Regions from separate parts of the Cellulomonas sp. WB94 genome, predicted to be linked through region 2. Evidence: predicted binding sites of a transcription regulator. Region 2 holds the regulator's gene; the other holds the start of a gene.
What was found. Region 2 encodes HrcA, which represses chaperone genes, less so after heat shock. Its sites were predicted from a motif close to TTNGCACTCGNNNNNNNCGAGTGCNAA; they were not measured.
Positions count from the first base shown of each region.

Region 1: a site for HrcA is predicted at 2,063-2,089, ahead of groL (chaperonin GroEL). Genes of this name have one in related genera too.

Region 1 covers NZ_QEES01000002.1:2,027,756-2,032,135, reverse strand. The annotation lists gene DDP54_RS10525 (DUF4031 domain-containing protein) at 1-90, shown strand, start outside; gene groL (chaperonin GroEL) at 274-1,911, opposite strand; gene DDP54_RS10515 (NAD(P)/FAD-dependent oxidoreductase) at 2,202-3,674, opposite strand; gene DDP54_RS10510 (LytR C-terminal domain-containing protein) at 3,725-4,345, opposite strand.
Region 2 covers NZ_QEES01000002.1:2,602,746-2,607,125, reverse strand. The annotation lists gene dnaJ (molecular chaperone DnaJ) at 1-722, opposite strand, end outside; gene hrcA (heat-inducible transcriptional repressor HrcA) at 772-1,794, opposite strand; gene DDP54_RS13145 (DUF3097 domain-containing protein) at 2,038-2,922, shown strand; gene DDP54_RS13140 (DUF4870 domain-containing protein) at 3,034-3,420, shown strand; gene DDP54_RS13135 (DUF4870 domain-containing protein) at 3,417-3,989, shown strand; partial or broken gene hemW (radical SAM family heme chaperone HemW) at 4,119-4,380, opposite strand, start outside.

The DNA of each region.
Region 1 (4,380 bases), 570 kb from region 2:
GTGCCGGTCGGCGCGCACGAGCTCATCCGCCGGCTTCGCGCGTCCGGACTGCGGGTCCGACGCCGCGACCGCAGCCGACCCGGCACCTGACGGACTAAGCATCTGATGGTGTGGGCACCAGACAGGTCCGACACCGGACGGGCTCAGCATCTGGCGGGTTGGCAGCCCCCGCCGCCACGAACGAACGACGGGCCGGTCACCTCGCGGTGACCGGCCCGTCGTTCTGTCGATCGTCGTGCAGTGCAGCCGAGGCTGCGGGGTTACCTCAGCGGATCAGAAACCGCCGCCGAAGTCCTCGCCGCCACCGCCGCCGCCACCGGCCGGGGCCTTCTCCGGCTTGTCGGCCACGACGGCCTCGGTGGTCAGGAACAGGGCCGCGATGGACGCCGCGTTCTGCAGTGCGGAGCGCGTGACCTTCACCGGGTCGTTGACGCCGGCGAGGAGCAGGTCCTCGTAGACGTTCGTCGCGGCGTTGAGGCCGTGACCGGTGGGGAGGTTGCGGACCTTCTCCGCGACGACGCCACCCTCGAGGCCGGCGTTGATCGCGATCTGCTTGAGCGGCGCGTCGAGCGCGACGCGAACGATGTTCGCCCCGGTCGCCTCGTCGCCCTCGAGCGCGAGGATGCCCGCGTCGGCGAACGCGAGCTTGCCCGCCTGGATGAGCGCGACGCCACCACCGGCGACGATGCCCTCTTCGACGGCGGCCTTCGCGTTGCGAACGGCGTCCTCGATGCGGTGCTTGCGCTCCTTGAGCTCGACCTCGGTCGCAGCGCCGGCCTTGATGACGGCAACGCCGCCGGCCAGCTTCGCGAGACGCTCCTGGAGCTTCTCACGGTCGTAGTCCGAGTCGGAGTTCTCGATCTCGGCACGGATCTGCGAGACGCGGCCGGCGATCTGCGCGGCGTCGCCCGAGCCCTCGACGATGGTCGTCTCGTCCTTGGTGACGACGATCTTGCGCGCCGTGCCGAGGACCTCGAGGCCGACCGTGTCGAGCTTGAGGCCGACGGTCTCGGAGACGACCTGGCCACCGGTGAGGATCGCCATGTCCTGGAGCATCGCCTTGCGGCGGTCGCCGAAGCCGGGCGCCTTGACGGCGACGGACTTGAACGTGCCGCGGATCTTGTTCACGACGAGCGTGGCCAGGGCCTCGCCCTCGACGTCCTCAGCGATGATGAAGAGCGGCTTGCCGGCCTGGATGACCTTCTCCAGGAGGGGCAGCAGGTCCTTGACGTTCGAGATCTTCGACTCGACGAGCAGGACGTAGGCGTCCTCGAGGACGGCCTCCTGGCGCTCCGGGTCGGTGACGAAGTACGCCGACAGGTAACCCTTGTCGAAGCGCATGCCCTCGGTCAGCTCGAGCTCGAGGCCCAGCGCGCTGGACTCCTCGACCGTGATGACGCCTTCCTTGCCGACCTTGTCGAGCGCCTCGGCGATGAGCTCGCCGATCGCCGTGTCGCCGGCCGAGATGGAGGCGGTCGCAGCGATCTGCTCCTTGGTCTCCACATCCTTGGCCTGCAGGAGGAGCTGGGCGATGACGGCCTCGACGGCCTTCTCGATGCCCTTCTTCAGGGCGATCGGGTTGGCGCCGGCCGCAACGTTGCGCAGACCCTCGCGCACGAGCGCCTGGGCCAGGACCGTGGCGGTGGTGGTGCCGTCGCCGGCGACGTCGTCGGTCTTCTTGGCGACCTCCTTGACGAGCTCGGCACCGATCTTCTCGAACGGGTCGTCGAGGTCGATCTCCTTGGCGATGGAGACGCCGTCGTTGGTGATCGTGGGGGCGCCCCACTTCTTGTCCAGGACGACGTTGCGGCCCTTCGGGCCGAGGGTGACCTTGACGGTGTCGGCGAGGATGTTGAGTCCTCGCTCGATGCCGCGACGGGCCTCCTCGTTGAAGGCAATGATCTTGGCCATGGGGCTGTGATCCTTCACTGTGGCTCGGTTCGGCTGACGGTGCCCGCGACGGACGGCGCGCTCCCGGACGGTCATGTCCCGCTCGGGTGCGAACCTCACCGGTCAACCGGTTGATTCTGTCACTCTCCACCGGAGAGTGCTAAGACCATGGTTAGCACTCACCCCAGGAGAGTGCAAGCGGCTCACCTGTCCCGCGGGGCCCGACCGGCGTGTTCACGCTGATCGGAACCGGGGTGTTCGCGCATGGCAGATGGCCCGCCACCCGCCGGGGCGCACGCGCCTGCGCGACGTCAGGGAGCGAGGGACGGCGGCTGGGTGATCCCGAACCTCGACCGCAGCGCGCGCGTCGCCGCGTACCAGCCACCGAGCCCGTGCACGCCCGGACCCGGCGGCACCGAGGCGGAGCACAGGTAGACGCCCGGCAGCCCACCGTCGAACGGGTCCCAGACCGGGCGTGGGCGGGCGAACATCCGGTACAGCGACACCGCACCCCCGGCGATGTCGCCGCCCGCGTAGTTGGCGTTGTGCTCGCTCATCTGCGCGGCGGGGACGCACCGCGCGGCGACGACGACGTCCCGGAAGCCCGGCGCGAACCGCTCGACCTGCCGCGTCACGGCGTCTGTCAGGTCGAGCGTCGACCCGTTCGGGACGTGCGCGTAGGTCCACAACGGGCGCAGGCCGCCCGCGCCGAACCGGGTCGCATCGGCCGTCGTCGGATCGCTCAGCAGGACCATCGGGTGCTCGGCGTGCCGTCCGGCCGCCACCGCGGCCTCCGCGGCGGCCATCTGCGCGCGGCTGCCCCCGACATGGACGGTGCCCGCGAGCCCGACCTCGGGGCGGGTCCACGGCACGGGACCCGAGAGCACGAAGTCGACCTTCGCGGCGGCGTTGCCGGCAGGGAACCGGGCGAACGACCGGGCAGCGCGTCCAGGCAGGCGCCGACCCAGCACGCGGACGAGGGTTCGCGGGGTCGTGTCGAACAGGTAGGCCTGGGCGCGCGGCAGCTCGTCGAGGTCGTGCACCTCGGTGCCCGTCACGATCGAGCCGCCGTGCGCACGTAGGTCGGCCGCGAGGGCGTCCACGATCGACTGGCTGCCGCCCCGCGGGATCGGCCAGCCCGGCCCGTGGGCGAGCGCCGCGAGCATCACAGCGGCACCGGCGGCCGTGAGCGACGGCATCGGTGCGATCGCGTGCGCGGCGACCCCGGTGAGCAGAGCGGCGGCCTCCTCGGTCCGGAACCGCGCGCCCCACGCGACGCTGCCCTGCTCGAGCACCCCGAGCCCGAAGCGGACGGCGGTCCCCAGGTCGCGGGGCATGCTCCGGCGATCGCCCAGGGCGACGTCGACGAGACCGTCGGGGTGCGTCGAGAGCGGCCCGAGGAGGCGGCGCCAGGCCGGGCCGTCCGGGCCGAGCGCGTCGGCCGTGCGCTCGATGGACCGGTAGGCCACCGCGGCGCGCCCGCCGTCGAGCGGCTGCGCGTACGCGGCCTCCGCGGCCAGCATCTCGACACCGCGCGCCTCGAGGTCGAACGACTGGAGGAACGGGGACGCAACGGCGAGGGGGTGCACGGCTGAGCACACGTCGTGCAGGACGCCGTCCGCGAGGCCGAGGTCGAGCGTGCGAGACCCGCCGCCGATCGTGTCCTGCGCCTCGACGACCTGGACGCTCAGCCCCGCGCGGGCGAGCGTCACGGCGGCAGCCAGGCCACCGGGACCACTTCCGACGACGACCGCGTCGACCTCCGTCGACCGCGCTCGGCTCACCGGGTCACCGCCCGCACGCGGTCGGGCCGAACGGCGGCCCCGCGCGTCGGTCAGCCCTTGAAGCCGGGCATCAGGACGATAGTGATGCCGTCCTTCGCTCGCGTGGTCGACAGCTCGACGGTCGAGATGCCGAGCAGCTGCGCGACGGCGTCGGCCGTGACCTTCTGATCCTCGGTCGCGTAGAAGACGGTGGTCGCCTTCACGCCGGTGCCGGTTCCGTTCGAGGCGGTGACCTTGGTGAACCCGCCGGCCTCGAGCTTCTTCGTCTGGCTCGCAGCCAGACCCGAGACGTTCGCTGCGTTGAGCACCACGACGGGCGAGGTCAGGTCCGGTGTCGCAGCAGGCGGCGCGACGGGCGCCTCGCTCGTGGCGGTGTCAGCGGGCGGTGCCGTGTCGGTGGCGGTGCCGGTCGCCGCGTCGGTGGCGGTGTCGGTCGGCTCGGTCGTGCCTGTTGCACCGAGGCCCGAGATGGCGCCGCCGAGCCCGGTGTCGGAGTTCGAGATCCAGGTGACGAGCCCGTAGGCGAGCGCGGGGAAGACGACGAGGACGACGAGGAACGGCCACACCTTGGACCACGTGGTGCGGGGTGAGCGGTGCACGCCGCGAGGACCGTCGTGGTCGTCAGCGGCGTCGAACTCGTCTGGTGGGTACGGGTAGCTGGCCTTGCTCACGGCGGACAGGCTATCCGGTCAAGCCGTGAACTGTG
Region 2 (4,380 bases):
CCGGCGGGCCCGCCGGCCGGACCGACCTCGCCCTGGCCCGTCAGCTTGATACGCGTCCCGGTGTCCACCCCGGCGGGCACGTCGACCGTCAGGGTGCGGCGCGAGCGCACGCGGCCCTCGCCCGAGCACTCGGTGCACGGCTCGGGGATGACCGTCCCGAACCCCTGGCAGGCGGCGCACGGCTGGGACGTCATGACCTGCCCGAGGAACGAGCGGGCGATGCGCTGCACGCTGCCTCGGCCGCCGCAGACCTCGCACGTGCGGGGCGACGTCCCGGGGCGGCAGCACGTGCCGGAGCACGTGGGGCACACCACGGCCGTGTCGACCTGCACCTCGCGGTGGGACCCGAACGCGGTCTCCGCCAGGTCGAGGTCGAGGCGCACGAGCGCGTCCTGGCCGCGGCGCGCGCGCGGGATGGGCCCACGCTGGGCGCTCGCGCCGGACCCTGCGCCGAAGAAGGTCTCGAAGATGTCCTGGAACCCGAAGCCGCCACCCATGCCGCCGCCGGCGGACGGGTCGCCGCCCACGTCGTACGCGCGGCGCTTCTCGGGGTTCGACAGCACGTCGTACGCCCGCGAGACGTCCTTGAACATCTCGTCCGAGCCGCCGTCCTCGCCGGCGACGTCCGGGTGGTGCTGACGTGCGAGGCGGCGGTAGGCCTTCTTGATCTGCTCGGGGCTCGCGTCGCGGGCAACCCCGAGGATCTCGTAGTAGTCGGTCACAGATCACTTCCTGGTCGGACGGTGAGGCGAAGGGCCGGGTTCGGCCGGGTCATCCGGCGAGGATCCGTGTGAGGTACCGCGCGACCGCGCGGACGGAGGCCATCGTGCCGGGGTAGTCCATGCGGAGCGGACCGATCGAGCCGATCCGGGCGAGGGCGTCGCCGTCACCGCCGTATCCGGTCGTCACGAAGCTCGTCTCGAGCAGCCCCTCGTGCTGGGTCTCGCGGCCGATCCTGGCTGACACCGCCGTGGCGTCCTCGGCCATCTCGGTCAACAGTCGCAGGAGGACCACCTGTTCCTCGAGCGCCTCGAGCACGGGGCCGAGCGTGTGGGTGAAGTCCGCCCCGCTCGCGCGGGCAAGGTTCGCGGTCCCGGCCAGCACGACGCGCTCCTCGCTCTCCTGCGCGAGCGTCTCCTCGACGACGGAGACGACCGAACGGACGAGCGACGCATGGTCCGGGGCGAACGAGTCAATGAGGGCCGCAAGCACGGTGTCGAGCTCCGCGAGCCGCCGGCCGGCGGCGGCGACGTTGAGGCGGGCGCGCAGCACCGCGACGACGTCGAGGTCGGGTTCGGTCGACAGCTCGACCGTGCGCTGCTCGACGCGACCGTTGTCCGTGATGATCACCACGAGCAGCCGTCGGTCACCGAGCGGGACGAGCTCGACGTGCCGCAGCACCGAGCGCCGCAGCGACGGGTACTGCACGACCGCGACCTGCTGGGTCAGCTGGGAGAGCAGCCGGACGGCCCGGTCCACGACGTCGTCCAGGTCGACGGCGCGCGCGAGGAAGTCCTCGATCGCCCGCGACTCCGCGCCCGACAGCGGCTTGACCGATGAGAGCCGGTCGACGAACAGGCGGTACCCCTTGTCCGTGGGCACGCGCCCCGCCGACGTGTGCGGCTGCACGATGAAGCCGCCCTCCTCGAGGGCCGCCATGTCGTTGCGGATCGTCGCAGGCGAGACCCCGAGCCCGTGCCGCTCGACCAGCGCGCGGGAGCCGACGGGCTCGCGGGTGGCCACGTAGTCCTCGACGATCGCGCGCAGCACGTCGAGCTTGCGATCCTCGCTCATCGCACCTCCTGCGCGTCGTCCTGGACCTCACTGGGTGCCCGTCGGGTCGCCCGGCGGGCTGCCGTGAGAGCGGGGTAGCACTCGGCCACCCGGAGTGCCAATTCTACGCGGTCGCGCCGCGGGGCGACGTCGGGCTCGCACGTCGGGCACCCGTCAGCCCGTACTCCTGCCCGCAGCACCTGTCCGCATCGCGCGCCCGCGCCGGTTCCGGTGCGACGGCCACGCGCCCGTTAGGGTGCCCGGGTGAGCCACGACCGCTACGGGAACGACGTCCTCGCGACCCCCGGCCGCGGCGGCGGCGACCGGCCCGGGTCCGCGCACCACCGGCCCCGCAAGCAGTCCCGCCCGCAGCCTGCCGAGATCGGACTCGTCGTCGAGGAGGTCATGACCGGCTGGGTCGGTGCCGTCCGACGCGTCGAGAAGTCCGGCGGGCAGCACGTCGTCGTGCTCGAGGACCGCAAGGGCAAGACGCGCACGTTCCCGCTCGGGCCCGGGTTCTGGGTCGACGGGGAGCCCGTCGTGCTCCTCGCGCCCGTCGGCCGGTCCGCACCGGCCCGCCCGACGCGCACCGCGTCCGGATCGGTCGCGGTGCACGGCGCCACGGCCCGGGTGGCGCGCGGGAGCCGGATCTGGGTCGAGGGCAAGCACGACGCCGAGCTCGTCGAGAAGGTGTGGGGCGACGACCTGCGCCTCGAGGGTGTGGTGGTCGAGCTGCTCGACGGCGTCGACAACCTCGCCGACGCGCTCCGGGAGTTCGCCCCGACACGCGAGCGGCGCGTCGGGGTGCTCGTCGACCACCTCGTGCCCGGCTCCAAGGAGACGCGGATCGCCGCCGACGCCACCCGCGGCACACCGGCCGGGAGCGTCCTCGTGCTCGGCCATCCCTACATCGACGTCTGGCAGGCCGTGCGCCCCGCGCGGATCGGCCTCGCGGCATGGCCGACGATCGCGCGCGGCACCGAGTGGAAGCTCGGCATCCTGCGGGAGCTCGGCTGGCCCGCGCTCGAGCAGGCCGACGTCGCGCACGCGTGGCAGCGGATCCTCGCGTCGGTGCGCTCCTACGCCGATCTCGAGCCGTCGCTGCTCGGGCGGGTCGAGGAGCTCATCGACTTCGTGACGGCGTCCTGACGGCAGCCGCCTGAGCTGGGTCAAACGGCGCGCGTCCGACGCGTCGGACGACTAGTGTGCGGCGCAACGGCCACGCATGCCGCGCCGTTCCCTGACGCGAGAGGCACCCACATGAGCCAGACCCCACCGCCGCCGTGGGCCGGGCAGCCGCCCGCGGGCCCACCCCTGACCGACGCCGAGACCCGCCAGTGGGCCGGGCTCGCGCACCTCGGCGGGATCTTGTGGATCGTGCCCGGCCTCATCATCTGGCTCCTGTTCCGCGCGCGCAGCGGGTTCGTGGACCAAGAAGGTAAGAAGGCGGTGAACTTCCAGATCACGCTGCTGATCGGGTGGGTCATCGTCTGGATCGCCGACGCGATCTTCCTGCCGTGGTTCCTGGCCAACCTGCTCCAGCTCGCGCTGTGGATCTTCTCCCTGGTCTTCTCGATCCAGGGCTACCTGGCTGTGCAGCGTGGCCAGGCCTACCGCTACCCCTTCTCCTTGGAGCTGATCAAGTGACCGCCGAGACCCCGGGGACACCCGACGAGCCGACAGGCGCCGTCCCGCCGCCGCCCGCACCGCAGTACGAGACACCGCAGTACCAGGCGCCCCAGGGTGAGTACCCGCCGCCGCCCCCGGCTCCCGGGTACGGCGCACCGCAGGGCGCCTATCCCCCGCCGCCGCCCGCACCCGGGTACGGCGCACCGGGGTACGCCTCGCCGCAGGGTGCCTATCCGCCGCCGGCGTACGGGGTCCAGCCCCCGCTGACCGACTCCGACCAGCGCATGTGGTCGGTCTTCGCCCACATCGGTGGGGTGTTCGTCTCGTTCCTCGTCCCGCTCGTCATCCTGCTCGTCTTCAAGGGTCGGGGGGCGTTCGTCGAGGACCAGGCGAAGGAGGCGCTCAACTTCCAGATCACCCTGGCGATCGCCTACGTGGTGGGGGGCCTGACGGCGATCCTCATCATCGGCCTGTTCATCCTGCTCGCCGCCGGGATCTGCTCGTTCGTGTTCGCGATCATGGCCGCCATCGCGTCCAACCGCGGTGAGCTGTACCGCTACCCGCTGACGCTCCGGCTCGTCAGCTGAGCTGACGCCGTCGCACGACGCGAGGCCCCGTCGACCATCAGGTCGGCGGGGCCTCGCCCTGTCGGGACAGCCGGATCAGTCGGGACACCCAGGTCGCTCGGGACGGCCGGGTCAGTCGGGACGGCCAGGTCAGTCGGTCAGGTCGCGGACCACGGCGTCGGCGAGCAGGCGACCGCGCCGGGTCAGCAGCACGCGGCGCTCGCCGTCGGCCCCGAGCGCAGCGCGTCCGTCGAGAAGCCCGTCGGCGACGAGCCCGGCCACCTGTGTCCGCGCGGCAGGCGTCAGGGCGTCGAGCGCGAGGCCGTCCGCGAGCCGCACCCCGAGCATCACCCGCTCAAGCTGGGCCGAGTCCGCCCCCACGAGCTCGCGCCCGGCCGCCGGGCTCAGCCCG